Regions from separate parts of the Pseudomonas viridinivis genome, predicted to be linked through region 3. Evidence: riboswitches for the same ligand, from Rfam matches in the RefSeq annotation. Region 3 holds a riboswitch; each other region holds the start of a gene.
The links. Region 3 has a riboswitch for cobalamin ahead of AABC73_RS15745 (CbtB-domain containing protein). Riboswitches for the same ligand answer to the same signal wherever they lie in the genome.
Positions count from the first base shown of each region.

Region 1: it holds a riboswitch for cobalamin, as region 3 does, so the genes downstream of both, cobO (cob(I)yrinic acid a,c-diamide adenosyltransferase) here and AABC73_RS15745 (CbtB-domain containing protein) in region 3, are expected to answer to the same signal.
Region 2: it holds a riboswitch for cobalamin, as region 3 does, so the genes downstream of both, AABC73_RS19715 (ABC transporter substrate-binding protein) here and AABC73_RS15745 (CbtB-domain containing protein) in region 3, are expected to answer to the same signal.

Region 1 is NZ_CP151076.1:4,651,773-4,658,623, reverse strand. Features, by position in the region: gene AABC73_RS21700 (sorbosone dehydrogenase family protein) at 1-1,077, opposite strand, end outside; cobalamin riboswitch at 1,185-1,406, shown strand; gene cobO (cob(I)yrinic acid a,c-diamide adenosyltransferase) at 1,505-2,116, shown strand; gene AABC73_RS21690 (cobyrinate a,c-diamide synthase) at 2,113-3,408, shown strand; gene bluB (5,6-dimethylbenzimidazole synthase) at 3,405-4,055, shown strand; gene cbiB (adenosylcobinamide-phosphate synthase CbiB) at 4,052-4,960, shown strand; gene cobD (threonine-phosphate decarboxylase CobD) at 4,953-5,957, shown strand; gene AABC73_RS21670 (cobyric acid synthase) at 5,954-6,851, shown strand, end outside.
Region 2 is NZ_CP151076.1:4,195,614-4,202,464, forward strand. Features, by position in the region: gene AABC73_RS19690 (thioredoxin family protein) at 63-815, shown strand; gene tam (trans-aconitate 2-methyltransferase) at 812-1,576, opposite strand; gene AABC73_RS19700 (hypothetical protein) at 1,653-1,829, opposite strand; gene AABC73_RS19705 (hypothetical protein) at 1,871-2,047, opposite strand; gene AABC73_RS19710 (CDP-alcohol phosphatidyltransferase family protein) at 2,225-2,944, opposite strand; cobalamin riboswitch at 3,132-3,325, shown strand; gene AABC73_RS19715 (ABC transporter substrate-binding protein) at 3,509-4,525, shown strand; gene AABC73_RS19720 (iron chelate uptake ABC transporter family permease subunit) at 4,522-5,565, shown strand; gene AABC73_RS19725 (ABC transporter ATP-binding protein) at 5,562-6,353, shown strand; gene AABC73_RS19730 (GNAT family N-acetyltransferase) at 6,579-6,851, opposite strand, start outside.
Region 3 is NZ_CP151076.1:3,339,599-3,346,449, reverse strand. Features, by position in the region: gene AABC73_RS15770 (acyltransferase) at 1-894, shown strand, start outside; gene nfuA (Fe-S biogenesis protein NfuA) at 1,025-1,618, shown strand; gene cobM (precorrin-4 C(11)-methyltransferase) at 1,984-2,730, opposite strand; gene AABC73_RS15755 (cobalamin biosynthesis protein) at 2,773-3,204, opposite strand; gene AABC73_RS15750 (CbtA family protein) at 3,182-3,883, opposite strand; gene AABC73_RS15745 (CbtB-domain containing protein) at 3,895-4,083, opposite strand; cobalamin riboswitch at 4,183-4,400, opposite strand; cobalamin riboswitch at 4,477-4,700, shown strand; gene cobW (cobalamin biosynthesis protein CobW) at 4,812-5,876, shown strand; gene cobN (cobaltochelatase subunit CobN) at 5,880-6,851, shown strand, end outside.

The sequences.
Region 1 (6,851 bases), 1.3 Mb from region 3:
TTCATTGAACGGCGCCGGCAACGTCTTGCCATCGGCGAACACCAGGCCAAGTGACGCGGTATGCGGACCGACTGCGTAGTCCGGGGCGATGGCCTTGGCCACCAATTCCGGATTCTGCGGCGTCACGCGCACGTCCACATGCTGGCCATAGTAGCTGAACGGCCAGCCGTAGAAAGCCCCGTCCTGCACTGAGGTGATGTAATCCGGCACCAGATCGCTGCCGATTTCGTCACGCTCGTTGACCGCCGTCCAGAGTTTGCCGGTGGTGGGTTCCCAATCCATGCCGTTGGGGTTGCGCAAGCCCGACGCAAAGATGCGGTGGGAGCCACTCGCGGCGTCCACTTCCCAGATCGCCGCGCGACCTTCTTCGGCGGCCAGGCCGTTCTCGGCGACGTTGCTGTTGGAGCCGACCGTCACATACAGCTTGCTGCCGTCCTTGCTGGCGATAACGTTCTTGGTCCAGTGGTGATTCAGCGTGCCGCCGGGCAGATCGACGACTTTGGTCGGCTGCGCGCTGATCGAGGTCTGGCCTTCCTGATACGGGAAGCTGATGAGGCGGTCGGTGTCGGCCACATACAGCTTGTTGCCCACCAGCGTCATGCCGAACGGCGAGTTGAGGTTTTCCAGGAATACCGTGCGGGTTTCGGCAACGCCGTCGTGGTCCTTGTCGCGCAGCAAGGTGATGCGATTCGGGCTTGGAACACCGGCGCCGGCGCGGCCCATGACCTTGCCCATAACCCAGCCGCGAACGCCTTTATTATCGTCAGGCTTGGGCGGCGAATTGGTTTCCGCTACCAGCACGTCGCCATTAGGCAGCACGTACAGCCAGCGCGGGTGGTCCAGATGCTCGGCAAAAGCGGCGACCTGCGTGCCTTTGGCGGCGATAGGCTTGGCGTCTTTTTCCCAGCCCACCGCCGGCGCTATGTTGACGGTCGGGATCAGCGTCTTGTTCGGTTCCGGCAACTTGGGGGACGGCCCGGTGCCGTCGGTGACTTGCAGGGTCGAAGATTCGCCGCAGGCCGCCAGGCCTCCCGCAACCAGTAGCAAAACCGCGAACTGTGGTCTGAGCGTAAACATGATCGATCTCCATAACGGGCAGTGGTCCAGTAATAGATAGAGAAGTCTGGGCTTTCGAGGTTCAACCCGATGCTGAGTTGATTGACGCTCAAACCTCAACGCTCTAACCTGCGCCCTTTGTTTCAGGTGCTCAAAATCCCCGGATTGCTTGAGTGAAACAGGGAAACCGGTAAGGACGCCCATGGCGACCAATCCCGGTGCTGCCCCCGCAACGGTAGATGAGTGAAGCTGTGCTTCATGCCACTGTGTCCGCAAGGACATGGGAAGGCGCACAGTCGGGATTTTCCCGCTCATGAGCCCGGAGACCGGCCTGATCCATTCAATAGCATCACGGCGGGCGATGCTCTGGGCATGACGAAAGTCGTGCTGCCAGTCATTTTCTATTGCCAGCCGTCTGCTTTCGCGTGCCCTCAAGCGGAGAGCTGAGATGAACGAATCCCCCGAACGTGACGAACGCCATTTGGCGCGCATGCTGCGCAAAAAAGCCGTGATGGACGAGCGTATCGCCAGCGCACCCAATGAATGCGGGCTGTTGCTGGTTCTGACCGGTAACGGCAAAGGCAAAAGCAGTTCTGCATTCGGCATGTTGGCCCGGGCAATGGGCCACGGCATGCAGTGCGGCGTCGTGCAGTTCATCAAAGGCAGCAACAGCACCGGCGAGGAGTTCTTCTTCCGGCGTTTCCCCGAGCAGGTTCGCTATCACGTGATGGGCGAGGGCTACACTTGGGAAACCCAGGACCGCCAGCGTGATATCGCCGCCGCCGAAGCCGCGTGGGAAGTTTCCCTGGAAATGCTGCGTGATCCGGCCATTGGTATGGTGATCCTCGACGAACTGAATATCGCCCTCAAGCACGGTTATCTGGACATCGAGCGGGTGCTTGGCGACCTGCAAGCCCGCCCGCCGATGCAGCACGTGATCGTCACCGGCCGTGGCGCCAAACCGGAAATGATCGACATGGCCGATACCGTGTCTGAAATCACCGTGGTCAAACATGCCTTCCAGGCCGGTATCCGCGCGCAAAAAGGCATCGAGTTGTGAGTGAACCGCGTCATTGTCCGGCGGTTCTGATCGCCGCACCGGCTTCCGGCCAGGGCAAAACCACCGTCACCGCCGCGCTGGCCCGTTTGCATCGCAATCAGGGCCGCAAGGTTCGCGTGTTCAAGTGCGGCCCGGATTTTCTCGACCCGATGATTCTGGAGCGCGCCAGCGGTGCGCCTGTTTATCAGCTGGATTTGTGGATGGTCGGTGCCGATGAAAGCCGCCGCCTGTTGTGGCAGGCGGCGGGTGAAGCCGACCTGATCCTGATCGAAGGCGTGATGGGCCTGTTTGACGGCACGCCTTCCAGCGCAGATCTGGCGCGTTATTTCGGCGTACCGGTGCTGGGCGTCATCGATGGCACGGCCATGGCCCAGACCTTCGGCGCGCTGGCGTTGGGTCTGGCGCGCTATCAGCCGGACCTGCCGTTCGCTGGCGTTCTGGCCAACCGGGTCGGCACCGTACGGCATGCGCAATTGCTCGAAGGCAGCCTCACCGAAGGCCTGCGCTGGTACGGCGCGTTGTCTCGGGAAACCGGGATCGAACTGCCAAGCCGGCATCTGGGACTGGTGCAGGCCAGCGAGCTGAATGATCTGGATCTGCGTCTGGATGCCGCCGCCGCAGCGCTGGCCAGCACTTGCGAAGTTGAACTGCCGCCTGCGGTGACCTTCGCCGCGCCGGACCTTGTCCCGGCCGAACCTTTGCTGGAAGGCGTGACCATTGCCGTCGCCCATGACGAAGCCTTTGCGTTCACTTACGGCGCCAGCCTGGATCTGCTGCGCGCCATGGGTGCGCAGCTGGTGTTCTTCTCGCCGATCCGCGATTCAGTGCTGCCGCCTGCCGACAGCCTGTATCTGCCCGGTGGTTACCCGGAACTGCACCACCTGGCCTTGAGCCAGAACGCGTCGATGCTTAACGCAATTCGCCAGCATCATCAGGCGGGCAAACCGTTGCTGGCCGAGTGTGGCGGCATGTTGTATCTGCTGGACGCCTTGACCGATGTCGACGGCCAGCGCGCCGAGCTGGTGGGCTTGCTCGCCGGTGAAGCGGTCATGCAAAAGCGTCTCGCCGCATTGGCGCTGCAAACAGTCGCGCTGCCGGAAGGCGAGCTGCGCGGCCATACCTATCACCATTCGCTGACCAGCACCGAATTGCAGCCCATCGCCCGCGGCATCAGCCCCAACGGCGGGCGCGGCGCGGAAGCGGTCTATCGCGACGGGCGTATGACGGCGTCCTACGTGCACTTTTATTTCCCATCCAATCCTCAAGCGGTTGCGGCGCTTTTCAAGCCATGAATGACCAAGCCTTCAGCGCCGATGAGCGCGCTGCGGTGTATCGCGCCATTGCCGAACGCCGGGACATGCGTCACTTCAGCGGCGGTACGGTCGCGCCGGAACTGCTGGCGCGGCTGCTCGGTGCGGCGCATCAGGCGCCCAGTGTCGGCTTGATGCAGCCGTGGCGTTTTATTCGCATTACCGACCGGGCCTTGCGTTCGCAGATCAAGGCGCAGGTCGAGCAGGAACGGATGCGCACCGCCGAAGCGATGGGCGAGCGTGCCGACGATTTCATGAAGCTCAAGGTCGAGGGCATCGACGATTGCGCGGAAGTGCTGGTCGCGGCGCTGATGGATGATCGTGAGAAACACATCTTTGGCCGCCGCACGTTACCGGAAATGGACCTGGCTTCGTTGTCTTGCGCCATTCAGAACCTGTGGCTGGCGGCCCGGGCCGAAGGGCTGGGCATGGGCTGGGTGTCGTTGTTCGAACCCCAGGCGTTGGCTGATCTGTTGAACATGCCGGCCGGTGCCAAGCCGCTGGCGGTGCTGTGCCTGGGGCCGGTCAGCGAATTTTACCCGGCACCGATGCTGGTCATGGAAGGCTGGACGCAAGAACGTCCGCTCGACGAAATGCTCTACGAGAATCAATGGGGAGTCAGGCAATGAGTGTGGCGCTGTTGAGCGTCGCCGGTGTGGCGCTGGATGCGTTGCTGGGCGAGCCGAAGCGGTCGCATCCGCTGGTGGCCTTTGGGCGGTTTGCCGATCGCATCGAGCGGCGCTTCAATTCCGGCGGACGCGGCTGGCGCAGCCATGGCGTCACGGCCTGGTTTCTGGCCGTGGTGCCGTTGACGTTGCTGGCCACGGCGTTGAGCTGGTTGCCATACATAGGCTGGCTGGTGGAAATTCTCGCGCTGTATTGCGCACTTGGCCTGCGCAGCCTTGGCGAGCACGTCGAGCCGGTAGCCCAAGCGTTGCGCGCCGACGATCTTGACGAGGCGCGGCGGCGGGTCGGCTATCTGGTCAGCCGCCAGACTTCGGAACTGGATGCGACTGAAGTGGCCCGTGCGGCCACCGAATCCGTGCTGGAAAATGGCAGCGACGCCGTGTTTGCCGCGCTGTTCTGGTTTGCTGTCGCCGGTGCGCCGGGCGTCGTGTTGTATCGATTGAGCAATACGCTTGATGCAATGTGGGGCTATCGCAACGAGCGCTTCGAGCGTTTCGGTTGGGCAGCGGCCAAAATCGATGATTTGCTTAACTACATTCCTGCGCGTCTGGTGGCATTGACCTACGCGCTATTGGGCAAGACCCGACTCGCGTTGCGCTGCTGGCGAACCCAGGGTCCGACCTGGGACAGCCCCAATGCCGGTCCGGTGATGGCGGCGGGCGCCGGTGCGCTGGGTGTCGAACTCGGCGGCGCGGCGATTTATCACGGCGAGCTGCATCAGCGTCCGCAGTTGGGCGAAGGTGTGCCCGCCGACGCGCAATCCATCGACCGAGGCTGGCAACTGGTGCAGCGCGGCGTCTGGCTTTGGCTGCTGATTTTATGTGTGGGAGCTGAATTCTATGCTTGAACACGGTGGGCGACTGCGTGCTGCTGCGCGCGACTACGGCATTGCCGAAAGTGAGTGGCTGGATCTTTCCACGGGCATTGCGCCCTGGGCCTGGCCGATAGCGCCGATTACGCCGCAAGCCTGGGCGCGACTGCCGGAAACCGACGACGGCCTGGAACAAGCCGCCTGCGCTTATTACGGCGCTCCCCAAGTGTTGCCGGTGCCGGGTTCCCAGGCGGCGATTCAAGCCCTGCCGCGTTTGCGCGGTGCCGGTAAGGTCGGCGTGTTGTCGCCCTGTTATGCCGAGCATGCCCAGGCCTGGCGCAGCGCCGGCTTCCTGGTCCGGGAAGTGCTGGAACATGAAGTTGATTATTTTCTCGACAGCTTCACGGTGCTGGTGGTGGTCAACCCTAACAATCCCACCGGCCTGAACCTGACGCCTGAGCAATTGCTCAAGTGGCATGCACGGCTGGCGGAGCGGGGCGGCTGGCTGGTGGTGGATGAAGCTTTCATGGACAACACACCGGGCCTGAGCCTTGCCGCTGAAACCTGGCGCACCGGGTTGATCGTCTTGCGCTCGTTTGGCAAGTTTTTCGGTCTGGCCGGGGCGCGGTTGGGTTTTGTGCTGGCTGAACCGCATCTGCTCAAATTACTGGCCAAAGATATCGGACCCTGGGCAGTCAGCGGACCGACCCGGGAAATCGGCGCGGCTTGCTTGAGAGACACCGAAGGCCATTACCAGCAACGCCAGCGCACCGATCAGGCCAGTCAGCGTCTGGTGCAATTGCTGACGCGACACGACCTAACGCCACACGGCAGCTGCGCGTTGTTTCAATGGCTGGTCACGCCCCGTGCGTCAGCGTTGTATGAGTTCTGCGCCCGGCGCGGCATCCTGCTGCGCCTGTTTCTCGATGAAGGCCCGCATCACAGCAGCCTGCGCTTCGGCCTGCCCAGCGATGAAGCGGATTGGCAGCGCCTCGACAGCGCCCTTGGCGAATTCAATCAGGAAAATTCATGACCACCTTGATGGTGCAAGGCACCACGTCGGACGCCGGCAAAAGCACTCTGGTGACAGCATTGTGCCGCTGGCTGACGCGTCAGGGCGTCAGCGTTGTGCCGTTCAAGCCGCAGAACATGGCCCTCAACAGTGCGGTCACGGCGGACGGCGGCGAGATCGGCCGCGCCCAGGCGGTGCAGGCCCAGGCGTGCGGCCTGCAACCGCACACTGACATGAATCCCGTGCTGCTCAAGCCCAACAGCGACACCGGCGCGCAAGTGATTATTCACGGCCGGGCCGTTACCACCATGAATGCGGTGGCCTATCACGGCTATAAAGAAATCGCGATGCGAGCGGTGCTGGAGTCCCATCAACGGCTGAGCGAGCAGTATCCGGTGATCGTCGTCGAAGGCGCCGGTTCACCAGCCGAGATCAACCTGCGCGCCAACGATATCGCCAACATGGGTTTCGCCGAAGCGGTGGATTGCCCGGTGCTGCTGATCGCCGATATCAATCGCGGCGGGGTGTTCGCGCATCTGGTCGGCACGCTGGACCTGTTGTCGCCTAGCGAGCAGGCGCGGGTCAAAGGCTTCATCATCAACCGTTTTCGCGGTGACATCGCCTTGCTGCAACCGGGGCTGGACTGGCTTGAAGCGCGCACCGGCAAACCGGTGGTCGGCGTGCTGCCGTATGTCATGGACCTGCATCTGGAGGCGGAAGACGGCCTCGATCAGCGCCAGACTGACAAGGTCGAACAGGTGCTGAACGTCGTGGTACCGATCCTGCCGCGCATCAGCAATCACACCGATTTCGACCCGCTGCGCCTGCATCCGCAAGTCAATTTGCAGTTCGTCGGGCCCGGTCAGGCCATTCCACCAGCCGACTTGATCATCCTGCCCGGCTCGAAAAGCGTGC
Region 2 (6,851 bases), 860 kb from region 3:
ACAGGTCATTCGACTATCCAAAGCTGCACCCGAATGAATGAACAACGACGAGGAACACGCCCATGAGCACTTATCCAGTCGCCCCACACGAACTCGACAGCCACCCGGTCGTCTCTCGGCAAGAGTGGCTGACGGCGCGCAAACAGCATCTGATTTACGAGAAAGCCTTTACCCGCCAACGCGATCAACTCAGCGCCGAACGCCGCGCCCTGCCCTGGGTCAGGATCGACAAGGCGTACAGCTTTGAAGGTCCCAACGGCAGACAAAGCCTGAGCGAGCTGTTCGGCAATAACAGCCAGTTGATCATCTATCACTTCATGTTTGGCAAGGATTGGGAGGAAGGCTGCACGGGCTGCTCATTCCTGACCGATCACATGGACGGCGCCAACCTGCATCTGGCGCACCACGACATCAGCCTCGTCGCCGTTTCCCACGCGCCATGGCAGCAGTTTCAAGCGTTCAAGCAACGCATGGGCTGGAAGTTGAACTGGGTGTCATCGGCGGGCAGTGATTTCAACTATGACTTCGGGGTGTCCGCCACGGCCGAACAGATCGCCGACGGCAGCGTCACCTACAATTACGAGCCCTCCACCGACCCCTTCGAGGAACTGCCCGGCCTGAGCGTCTTCTACAAAAACCCGGCGGGGGAGATTTTCCACACGTACTCAACCTACGCCCGAGGTCTGGACATTCTCGTCGGCGCCTACAACTATCTGGACCTCACGCCCAAAGGCAGGAATGAGGTGCAAATCATGGACTGGATGCGCTTGCATGACCGTTATGACGACCAGGACCCGACGGCGCCCCAGGCTTAGCGCGTCGCCACCACAAACAACCGTGGAAACGGCAACAATACCGTCCCGTCTTCCAGCGCCGGATAAGCTTCGCTGATTGCGGCGAGATAGCGTTCCAGGAACGCGTGCTTCTCCGTTTCATCCAGCGGTTCAAGATAAGGCCGCAATGCCGAACCCTTGAACCACTCGACCACCGCCGCATGACCACCTTCCAGCGGATGAAAATAGGTGGTGCGCCATACGTCTACCGAACTGCAATGGCCCTTGAGCAGCGAGTAATAAAAGCTCGCGTCATGGCGACCAGGATGTTTCACCGCAGCGATCTTGCTCGCCCAAGGGCCGTCCGCTGCCACTTCACGGGCCAGACGGTGGGCCGGCTCTTGCAAATTGTCCGGCGTCTGCACCGCTAGGCTGCCACCGGGCGTGAGTTTGCTGACCAGACGCGGATACAGCGCGGCATGATCCGCCACCCATTGCAACGAAGCGTTGGCGAGAATCACATCCAGTGGTTGCGCCGGATTCCACGCCGCGATGTCAGCCAACTCGAAACTCAAGGCCGGCAACCGCTGGCGCGCGTCGATCAGCATGTTTTCCGAACTGTCCAGGCCGGTCACTTGCGCTTGCGGGTAGCGTTCAGCCAGCACTTCTGTCGAGTTGCCGGGACCGCAGCCCAGATCCACCGCCGTCTGTACGTTCTGCGTCGGGATCGCCGCGACCAGATCAACCACGGGGCGCGTGCGTTGTTGCTCGAAAATTGAATACTGCTTGGCTGACCAAGGCATGGCGGCTCCCGTGCGGTGTTGAGAAGTGGAGCAGAGACTAGAACGTGCAGCGCCCCGAAACAATGTTCGGCCTGGATCAGCGGGACAAGAGCGTCTGCAACTCCAGCGCATTGCCCACAGCAAAACCGCTGGCGGTGTTATCGAAAATGCACCAACTGGAGCTATTTTTTTGCCGGGATGCAAGCAGGTCGCTGGCCAGTATTTGCAGCCGGGATTGTTCATACGCGCTCAGGCGCGAGGCGTAACGCTGCAAATGGCCAACGCCTGATGGTCGTGGCTGACTACCACGCTGGTTTAGCTCGGTACGCCCGAGCCATCATCACCCGCAATGTCCGGATCATCCGGCTCCACTTCATTTTCCTCGGCGTTGCGCACGTCATCGTCCGGACGGGCCTCGTCATCGGATTCCATCGGATTGGGGTTCGGCCCCGGGGATTGCGCAGCCTGGGTGTCGACAGGTCGTATGCTCATGTTGCCCTCGCAGAATCAGATCAATTGGGGGGTGACCTGATTTGGAAGCGGCCGCGTGACGGGAGTTCGGTTTATTGGATGACTGGTGTGAAATCCGCAAATACCGGATCCGTAGGACCGGCTTCGCCCGGAGAACGCCCTCCCGACTCAAGCCGGTCCTACAGGCTGTCGTTCGCTTCAACTACGCAACTTGCCCAACCACTCAAGCGAAGTGCGCCACAGGCAAATCCCCAGGAAATAGGCGGACATCGCGGACCAGACGATCATCACGGTCGGGCTTTGCGCCGGGTGGTCGATGACCAGCAAGGCGCTGCACACCAGCCAGATCGTGGTGACGGTGATGTTCAGTGGCATCAGGCGGCGGACGCGGAACGGGTGGAGGAACTTCATCCGCGTCAGGGTCAGCAGGGCCAGGCCGAAAACGGTCAGCAACGTCACCCACGAAGCTGGCGAGATGATGTAGACGCACAGCGCGACCACGTTCCAGGCGGCGGGAAAGCCCTGGAAATAGTTGTCCTTGCTTTTCATTTCCAGATTGCAGAAGCAGAACAGCGAGGACACCAGAATCACCGCAGTGCTGAGCAACATGGTGTGATCCGGCAAATCGATGTAGCGATAAATGAACAGCGCCGGAATAAACACGTAGGTCAGGTAATCAATGACCAGATCGAGCACTGAACCATCAAAGCCCGGCAGCACCGACTGAACATTGAATTTGCGCGCCAGGGAGCCATCGACTCCATCTACCACCAGCGCAAGGCCCAGCCAAAGCAGGCATGCCTTGGGCTGGTCTTCGAACAGCGCGATGGTTGCCATGAAGGCAATGACCACGCCGGTGGCGGTAAAAGCATGTGCACCCCAGGCTTTGAGCCAGGCCGTGCGTTGAGTCGATATCACAGGGGGAAATCTCCAGAAATAATACGGGCCGGGCATCATCATCGCCGATTTGTCACCGGAGCACTCAGCCAGCGTGCATGTATCGACCGACCATCGGCCGATAAGGTTCACCAACCGGTGAACTGCGAGCAATCTCCAGGCCAGGGACTCGCCCGCCGGGAAAACTTCCCCGTCGCGGTTGATATCCATTACCATGCCGCCCGTCGGTTCCCAAACGGGATTAATAGGGAATCCGTGATGGCCTCAGGGTCATCAAACGGAACTGCCCCCGCAACTGTAGACGCTGAGCCGCTCCATCGATGCCACTGGGTAAACCCGGGAAGGCCGGAGCATGGCGATGACGCGTCAGTCAGGAGACCTGCCGACATCAGGGTTGCACGAAAACGCGCCCTGGCAATTGACCCACCGGCGGGGTGTCCGGGGAGGACATCCGTCAGAATCGGTTCATCGCCGTTGCTGCCAGACCCTGCTCGACCGGCCCCGCCGCAGTCAGCAGCGGTGGCTGATGTGTTTCCTGCCCTTACACCGCCGTCCGGACATCCGTTCGAATGGAGATAGCCTTTCATGACGTTGCCTCGCCTTGCCGTACTGTTTGCCAGCCTTGGATGTTCTGCACTGGCCATGGCCGCCGGTCCGACGCACTACCCGCTGACGGTCGAGAACTGCGGCGTGCCGTTGACCTTCAAACAGGCCCCCGGCAAAACAGTCACCATCGGCCAGGCCGGTACTGAAATCCTCTACTCCCTTGGGCTGGCCGACAAAGTGGCCGGCACTTCGCTGTGGTTCAACGAGGTCCTGCCACAGTTCAAGGCGCAGAACGAGCGTATTCCGCGCCTGGCCGATAACGAGCCGAGCTTCGAATCAGTGATCGGCAAACGCCCTGACCTGGTGCCGGTGCAGTTTGAATGGATGGTCGGCCCGCAAGGCGCGGTCGGCACCCGCGAGCAGTTCAGCGAACTGAATATCCCGACCTACATCATGCCGTCGGACTGCGAAGGCAAAGACAATCTGGTTGGCGCCGATGGCACGCGGCTCAAGCCATTTTCCGTGGAAACTGTATTCAAGACCGTCGCGCAGCTAGCGCAGATCTTCGACGTGCAGGACCGTGGCGATGAGTTGAGCGCGCAGCTGCGTGCCGGTTTGACCAAGGCTCAGGTCAGCGTCAAGGCCAAGCACTTGACCGATGCATCGGCGCTGTTCTGGTTTTCCAGCGCCGACCTGCACATCGACCCGTACGTGGCCGGGCGCAAAGGCGTGCCGGATTTCATGATGAACACCCTCGGCCTGCGTAACGTGATCGAGTCCGATGAAGAATGGCCAACCGTCGGCTGGGAAACCATCGCCAAGGCCAACCCTACGGTGCTGGTCATCGCGCGCATGGATCGCCGTCGCTTCCCTGCTGACGACTTCCAGAAAAAACTGGAATTTCTCAAGTCCGATCCGGTGACCAAAAACATGGATGCCGTGAAACACAACCGCATCGTGATCCTTGATGCCGACGCCATGCAGGCCTCGGTGCGTATGTTTGACGGCATCAACGAACTGGCCAGCGCCATTGATCAGGTTGATCCGGGCAAATGAGAGCAGTGACCGGCGGTCAGGTTCTGCGCAGGGTCTGTCTGCACGCAGCGTGGGTGATCCCGGTATTGCTGGCCGCGATTCTGGCCGGCATCGCCATTGGCGAGACGCCGATCAGCCTGTCGCTGGTGTTTCAGGTGCTGGCCAACAAGCTGTGGGGCGCCGGTTTTGTGCTGGACCCTATTGATGAAGGCATCGTCTGGAACTACCGCCTGACCCGCGCGCTGGTTGCCGCCGCATGTGGCGCCGGGCTGGCGATTTCCGGGGTGGTGTTGCAGTCACTGCTGCGTAATCCGCTGGCCGATCCATATCTACTGGGGATTTCCGCCGGAGCTTCGACCGGCGCGGTGCTGGTGTCGATCATCGGCCTCGGCGCCGGAGCCATTTCCTTGTCAATGGGCGCCTTTGCTGGCGCGGTGGCTGCCTTTGCGCTGGTCGCCTTGCTGGCGCGCAGCACCGGAGCGGTCAGCGGCAGCGGGCAAATCATCCTCGCAGGCATCGCCGGTTCACAGCTGTTCAATGCGCTGACTTCGTTTCTGATTACCAAGTCGGCCAGCTCCGAACAGGCGCGGGGCATCATGTTCTGGTTGTTGGGCAACCTCAGCGGGGTGCGCTGGCAATCGGTGACATTGGCGGTGCCGGTGGTGTTGATCGGGCTGGCGATTTGCCTGTGGCATCGCCGCGCGCTGGATGCGTTCATGTTCGGCAGCGATTCGGCCGCCGCGCTTGGCATCCCGGTGCGACGTGTTCAAGTGGTCCTGATCGCCACGGTTGCGCTGGTCACGGCGGTGATGGTGTCGCTGGTGGGTTCCATCGGTTTCGTCGGTCTGGTGGTGCCGCATGCCGCGCGTCTGTTGGTGGGCGTGCGTCATGGACGGCTGATCCCGCTCAGCGCGTTAAGTGGCGCGCTGTTCCTGATCGCCGCCGACGTGCTGTCGCGCACCGTCATCAAGGGCCAGGTGCTGCCGGTCGGCGTGATCACCGCGCTGATTGGCGCACCGGTATTTGCCGTAATCCTGATCAAAGCCAAGGGTGGCCGATGAATAGCCTGCAAATGCCTGCGCTTGAGACCCGTGTGATGGCGTGTTCTGACCTGAGCTGGTCAGTCAAAGGCAACCTTATCCTCAAAGGTGTCAGTCTGGATCTGCAACGCGGGGAAACCCTGGGCTTGATCGGCCCGAACGGTTCCGGCAAATCCAGCCTGCTCAAATTGCTGTCGGGCATCAGACCACCCGACAGCGGCCGTATTCAGCTCGACGGCGAGGCGCTAACCGACATGACGCGCCGTGATATCGCACAGATGATTGCGGTGGTCGAGCAACAGGCCGAAACCTCGGACGCCATCAGTGTGCTGGACGCCGTGGAACTGGGGCGCACGCCCTGGCTTTCGGCGCTGACGCCATGGTCCGCTGTCGACGATGAAATCGTTCAGCAGGCACTGGTCGATGTGGACATGGCCGATAAGCGCAAGCGCGCCTGGCACAGCCTTTCCGGCGGCGAACGCCAGCGCGTGCACATCGCCCGCGCTTTGGCGCAACGCCCGCAAATCCTGCTGCTGGACGAACCCACCAATCACCTGGATATCCAGCATCAGCTGAGCATTCTCGGTCTGGTGAGATCGCTGCCGGTGACCACAATGATTGCCCTGCACGACCTCAATCAGGCCTTGGCCTGTGATCGACTGGCGGTAATGGACAAAGGCGAGCTGATCGCTATTGGCGAGCCAGCCCAGGTGCTGACTTGCGAACTGCTGCGCAGCACGTTTGGCGTTGAAGCCCACTACCTGATTGATCCACACGATGGTGCGCGGATTTTGCGGTTTCGTTCATAACCGCACGGCCCGAAAAAACACATAAATCCCGTGGGAGCGGACTTGTCCGCGAAGACGTCGGGACTGCCAAGGAAGATCCTCAGCGCTTGCACCGGCGTCTTCGGGGACAAGTCCCCTCCTACCGGGTTGTGTGACTCGGCAGGACCGGACTTGTCCGGGAAGGCGTCGGGTTGCCAAGGGATCTTCAGCGCTTGTCGGGGACGCTTTTTCCCACAAGATCAGCAATCACAACAACCCGCACTCCATATGCGTCGTCCGCCAAACCGGATCGGCCTCGACATCAACCACATGGAAACCCTGCCGCTGCCAGAAGCCGACCGCGCCCGGCAGGAATGGATGGGTGTGCAGATACAACACCTCAACGCCCTGCTGACGCGCATGTTCCTTGAGTTCCAGAAAAATCCGGGTCGCCAGCCCTGAGCGGCGAAATTCGGGGATGACGAACAGCCGCACGATTTCCACTACGCGCTGCTGGCCGTAATCCAGCTGGGCGAATCG
Region 3 (6,851 bases):
GTCGGCGTCGATATTTTTTTCGTCATCAGTGGCCTGGTGATTTTTCTTTCGACACAAAACACCGACATGCCCGCCAGTCGTTTCATGCTTAACCGAATTATCCGCATTGTTCCCGCCTACTGGTTTTACACCGCCATCATGGGGCTGCTCCTGGTTTTTGCAGCGCCCTTGCTGCCGCATCAGGTCATCAGCTGGCAGAATTTCCTGTTGTCGCTGCTGTTCATTCCTTCTGAAAACCCTGGCGGATATGGCCTGTATCCCACGCTGAACGTCGGCTGGACGCTGAACTATGAAATGCTTTTCTACCTGTTATTTTCGACGGTGTTCCTGTTTCAGCAGCGTCATCGCCCGTTGATCGTCGCCGCCGCGTTGTTCGCGGTCAGCGAAGTGCTGGCCCGCTCCGGGCTGATCAGTCGCTTCTATGGCAATGACATCGTCTACGAGTTTTTGCTGGGCATCGTCATTGGCATCATCTATCGCAAGGGCTGGATCAAAGAGGGTGTCTGGCTGCCCTTGCTTGGCATCGCCACCGGTTTGGTCACTATCTATCATCTGACGCCAGCGGAGCGGCTGCTCAATTGGGGCTTGCCCAGCGCGTTGATCGTATTGTCGTGCATTTCCCTGGAGCCCTGTTTCCGGGGGAATAAACTGCTCAAGATCCTTGGCGATTGTTCGTACTCGGTGTATTTGCTGCACGTGTTGGTGCTGTATGCCGGTTGGCTGGCGGCCGAACATTTCGCGCTGAATCCGTATCTGGTGTTCGCGGTGTGCGTGCCTGTCATCGGGCTGGGCGCATGGGGCAGCTATGAATGGCTCGAAAAAGGCCTTTATCGCCGCATGAAGGGCTGGCTGGACAAGCGCCGCAGCGCTGACACCGCGCAGGTTCTTTCCTGAGCTGCCTTTTCCCGACCGGTTCTTTTTCGATCAGCTGTTTTCCGACCTGCTCTTTTCCGACAAGAATACTAGGACTTTGTATGACGCAGCCGATTGGCGTAAACTGCCGGCACGTCTGCGAGGAATTTTCATGACCGCTATCATTATTACCGATGCTGCCCACGACTATCTGGCCGATCTGCTCGAAAAGCAGAACACCCCGGGCATCGGCATCCGCGTGTTTATTACCCAACCTGGCACCCAATACGCTGAAACCTGCATTGCTTATTGCAAGCCGGGCGAAGAAAAGCCGGAAGACAAGGCCATTGGCCTGAAGAACTTCACGGCCTGGATTGATAACTTCAGTGAAGCGTTTCTCGACGACGCCGTCGTCGATTACGCCACTGATCGCATGGGCGGCCAGCTGACCATCAAGGCGCCAAACGCCAAAGTACCGATGGTCAACGCCGACAGCCCGATCAACGAGCGCATCAGCTATTACCTGCAAACCGAGATCAATCCCGGTCTTGCCAGCCACGGCGGGCAGGTCACACTGATCGACGTCGTTGAAGAAGAAGACAAGAACATCGCGGTGCTGCAATTCGGTGGCGGTTGCCAGGGTTGCGGTCAGGCGGATGTAACGCTCAAGGAAGGCATCGAGCGCACCTTGCTCGAACGCATCCCTGAGCTGAGCGGCGTGCGTGACGTCACTGACCACACGCAAAAAGAGAACGCTTACTACTGAGTGAGCGGTCTGCGCAGCATCAAAAACCCCGACGCGTTCGGGGTTTTTTGTGTCTTCGGTATGTGGCTGATTTCCCTGTAGGAACGAGGCTTGCCCGCGAAAGCGTCTTCTAAAACGATGGATTTTTCGCCTGAGACTACGCTTCGCGGGCAAGCCTCGCTCCAACGGAATCTACCGGCCGCCTCGAGAATGAATTCGCTCACGATTGCGAAATCGACGCTATTCGGTAGGACCGGATTTATCCGGGAGGGCGTTGGTGCAGGCACCACATCAGCGGCGTCTGCGAAAGCTTCATTCCAGTCCATTGATATGTCGGCAGAGCTTACGCTTCGCGGGCAAGCCTCGCTCCAACAAGAGGTTCGGAATCACGGCCTGAATAAATGCGCATGCCCCGCACGATACAGCGACGACTCTCCAAAGCTGTGGTCAGCCAGAACACGTCCTACCAGAATCAGCGCCGTGCGCCGAAAGCCCTTCGCACGCACCTTGCCCTCGATATCCGCCAGCGTGCCCAGCGCCCAATCCTGATCCGGCCAGCTGGCGCGATGCACGACAGCAATCGGGCAGTCGCTGCCGTAATGGGGCAACAGTTCGGCAACGATCCTGTGCAGATTGTTGACCCCGAGATGAATCGCCATGGTGGCGCGGTGTTGCGCCAGACTGGCCAGTTCTTCACCGGGTGGCATTGTGGTCTTGTCGGCGAAGCGGGTGAGGATCACGCTTTGCGAGATATCCGGCAGTGTCAGTTCGGTGCCGAGCAAGGCTGCGCAGGCAGCGGTTGCGGTAACGCCCGGAATGATCTCGAAGGGAATGTTCAATTCGCGCAGATAACGGATCTGTTCGCCGATGGCACCGTACAGGCTCGGATCACCTGAATGCACCCGAGCCACATCCTGGCCTTGTTCATGAGCGGATTTCATCAAGGCGATGATCTGTTCGAGATGCAATTCGGCGCTGTTGCTGACCTGAATCGCGTTATGGCCCTCTAGCACGGCCGTTGGCACCAGCGATCCGGCATAGATAATCACCGGGCAACTGCGGATCAAGCGCTGCCCCTTGACCGTGATCAACTCCGGATCGCCAGGGCCTGCGCCGATGAAAAAAACGGTCATGGAAACTCCAGATTCTTGAGTGGAAGCGGTGTGTGAGGCGGATTATCGGCTATCGAGCACAGTGCTGGCCAAGGCAAATGTCGCTTGCCGATTATTGACCCGAGGAATAAGCAAGCGTGCAGCACCTGATCGACTGGCCAGCGCCAACGCTGCGCTCTCTGCAATCCCATAACAGCCGGTGTGCTCAAAGGCGGTCAACGAACGATGAGTCAATTGCGCTTCGTAGGGGTTGAGCTGCTGTGCACTGAATACAGTCAGCGGCAAGCGAAGCCGGCGAGCAAGCTCCAGCAGACCGGGCTCATTGCTTTTCAGGTCAATGGAGGCGAGGGCGCTGAGGTCTTGCAACTCAAGGTCATGACTTCGAAGGCTGGACTCGATCAACTCAAGCATCACGCCAGCGGAGCATCCGCGCTGGCAGCCGAGCCCGGCCACCAGCGTCGGCCGCGATTGATCAGGCTTGATCAAGTTCGGCATTGTTGCGGCGAAACAGCCAGGCGCTGATCACGCCCATGGCAATCCAGAACAGCGCGTTGGTCAGCAACGAGGCGATCTTGAACTGCGACTCCAGCGCTTCAGGCGCCAGGCTTTCATGCACCGGCGGTTGCGGCGCGCCGATGATATGCGGCACGACCAGAATCGCCACGCCCAGCACTTTGAGCAGCCAGTTCTTGCCGAACACGATCAATGCCAAAGCCGCTGCAGTCGATGCAGCAGTGCCGATCCACCAGATTTGCCGTTGGGTCAGGTCCGCTGCAGCAGTGCCCGGCAGTTCTGGCGGCAGGCCAAGTGTCGGCGCGAGGGTGAACACCGCAAAACCTGCCAATCCCCAGAGCACGCCCTGGGATGTCTTGCCCGGAGCGCGCAAGGTATACAGGCCCGCCAGCATCAGCGCGAAGCCGACCGCGACCACCAGATTGCCACCGGTCGTGGACAGAATGCGCTGCCAGCCATCTTGCGGAGACCAGGCCTCTTCATCGTGTACATGTCCAGTGGGCGCGTTTTCGGCGTGCTCGTGAACCTGTTCGGTTGGAGCGTTCTCGTAGGTTTCCGCTTGCAGAATCAGTGGCGCGACCCAGAAACTTTGCAGCAGGGTCAGGAACAGGGCGGCGATCAGGCCTGTAAACCCCGCCGTCTGAGCAATTCGCTTGAACATGGCGTCAGGTCTCAATGGCAGGGAAAGGCAGAACTGTGACGGGTGTCGTGCGCCGCATTGTGCACGGCATCAATGTGCGAGAAACCGGCGAAATACACCAGGCACGCGCCGAGAATGGCAGCGCTGATGGCGGCGGTCAGGCGTCGAGTCTGGGTGGCAGTGGTCGTGCTGGCGGTATGACTGGTTGTACTGATCGACATGGCGCTTCCCTCTTGGATGTCGGCAAGGTGAGGGGAACGCATGAGAGCTCCGCTGACAGGCGTCAGAAGAGATCAACAGCGCCCGCCCACCGCGGGTTTGTCAGAAGTTTCATGTCGGGCCGGTCTCCGGGCTTGCGAGGGATCGATTGCTCGACCTGAAAGCGTCACCTTCCCATGCCGTTGCCGGTCACAGTGGATCTGACTCTTCACTCGCTTACCGTTGCGGGGGCAGCGCCGGACTTGCACAAGCCATGAGGCCTGAACGCACCGGTTTCCCGTTTCACCCTGTGAAGGGCACCCGAACAAGGCGTACAGGAGAGCATGGGCCGGCGCTGAACGTCAATCAGTTCGCGTCGGACGCAGGCTTGTGATTGACCTGCCGATGGTCACTGCGTAGCCTTGCGGATTCGAGGTTCTGTGCGCTGCACGCTGCCATGCAGCCGGACAGCGCACAGCTAAGATGGGAACGCGGTCAATGCCGCGGCTGCCCCCGCAACTGTAAGCGGTCAGGTTCATTGCACAGCCACTGCGACAAGCGGGAAGGCGCCATGAATTGCAGGTGGACTGTCCACCCGTAACCGCAAGCCAGGAGACCTGCCTCGATCCGGGCATCATGCCCTGCAAATTCTCACTACAACCGGGCGGGGTGATCCGGTGGCGAATCCAGTCCTGTGCCTGATCACCGGGTTTTCGTCCTGTTTGCCCGCCGCTTCGCCAAAGGGCACCTGATGAAAACACTGGCCAAACTTCCCGTCACCATCGTTACCGGCTTTCTGGGCTCGGGTAAAACCACGTTATTGCGCCACATGCTCGACAACGCTGAAGGGCGGCGCATCGCGGTGATCGTCAACGAGTTCGGCGAGCTGGGCATCGACGGCGAAATCCTCAAGCAATGCACCATCGGTTGTACTGAAGAAGAAGCCAACGGCCGGGTTTACGAGCTGGCCAATGGCTGCTTGTGCTGCACCGTCCAGGAAGAATTCTTCCCGGTGATGCGCGAACTGGTAGCGCGTCGCGGCGATCTTGATCACATCCTCATCGAAACCTCAGGTCTGGCGTTGCCCAAGCCACTGGTACAAGCCTTCCAATGGCCGGAAATCCGCAACGCCTGCACCGTGGATGCCGTGATTACCGTGGTCGACAGCCCGGCGGTGCTGGCCGGCACCTTCGCTGCATTCCCGGATCAGGTCGACGCCCAGCGCAAGCTGGATCCGAACCTGGACCACGAATCGCCGCTGCACGAGCTGTTTGCCGACCAACTGGCCAGTGCCGACCTCGTTATCCTGAACAAAGCCGACATGATCGACGCCGCAGGTCTGGCTGCCGTGCGCGCCGAGGTTTCCGAAGAATTGCCACCAGCGGTCAAGGTCATCGAAGCCAGCAGCGGCCGTTTGCCGATCAGCGTATTGCTGGGCTTGGGTGCGGAATCCGAACTGCATATCGATGCCCGCAAGACCCACCACGATCACCACGAAGGCGACGACCATGACGATCACGATCATGACGCCTTTGACTCGATCTCCATCAAGCTGCCGCAAGCCGACGAAAGCCTGTTGCTCGATGCGCTCACGCAACTGGTGGTTGAACACGGCGTCTTGCGTGTCAAGGGTTTTGCGGCCATTCCCGGCAAGCCAATGCGCTTGCTGATTCAAGGCGTGGGTACGCGTTTCGACAAACATTTCGACCGCGCCTGGGGTGCTGACGAAGAGCGCGCGACCAATCTGGTGCTGATCGGCCAGAAACTGGACGCTGCGGTACTTGAAGCACAGCTGCGTGCTGCGGTTGCTGGCTGACCCATGCATTTACTGAGAACCCAGCCCGGTGGTTTTGTACCGGACGACAGCATCGCCGACCTGGGCCAAACCCCCGCCGAGCTGGTGATTCTCTGTAGCGGCGACTCAAGCCTGGCCTTGCTTGCCGAGGCCGCGCAACAGTTGCCGGATGATTATCCAAGCCTGCGTCTGGCCAACCCGATGCAGGTGCAAAATCATGCTTCGGTTGACCTTTATGTCGACCAAGTGCTGCGCCACGCCAAAGTCATCCTTATTTCCTTGCATGGTGGCATCGGCTACTGGCGCTACGGCGTCGAGCGGTTGATCGAGCTGGCCGGGCGAGGCGTGCAGGTCATTCTGGTGCCAGGCTGCGACAACGCGGACCCGGAGCTCACCGATTTGAGCACCGTCACCGCAGAGGACTGCCAGCGTATTTGGCAGTTTTTGCGCCAAGGCGGCATGCACAATGCGCTGGAACTGTATCGCTGCCTTGCGAGTGGTTGGCTGGGGCGGGATTATTCCTGGTCCGAGCCACTGCCCTTGCCGCGCACGGCGATTTATCACCCAAACACCTCCCGCGCTGAACTCAGTGATTGGCAGGCCGACTGGCAGGCCGATCAACCGGTTGTGGCGCTGCTGTTCTATCGCTCGCATCTTCAGGCCGCCAATACCGCCTTTATTGATGAGTTTTGCCTGCGCTTGCAGGCTCAGGGTTTGAATCCTCTGCCGATTGCCGTGGCGAGCCTTAAAGAGGCGGGCTGCATGACGCTGGTGGAAGATTGGCTGGACGAGGTTGAGGCTGAGTTGATCCTCAATACCACCGGCTTTGCCCAGTCCAGTCCTGAGGCGCCACACTTGCGGCCGTTTCGCCGCAATATCCCGGTCATTCAGGCCATCTGCGCCCAGGACAACGAACCGGGCTGGCGCGCCAGCGAGCAAGGCCTCGGCGCCCGGGATCTGGCAATGCACATTGCCTTGCCGGAGCTGGATGGACGC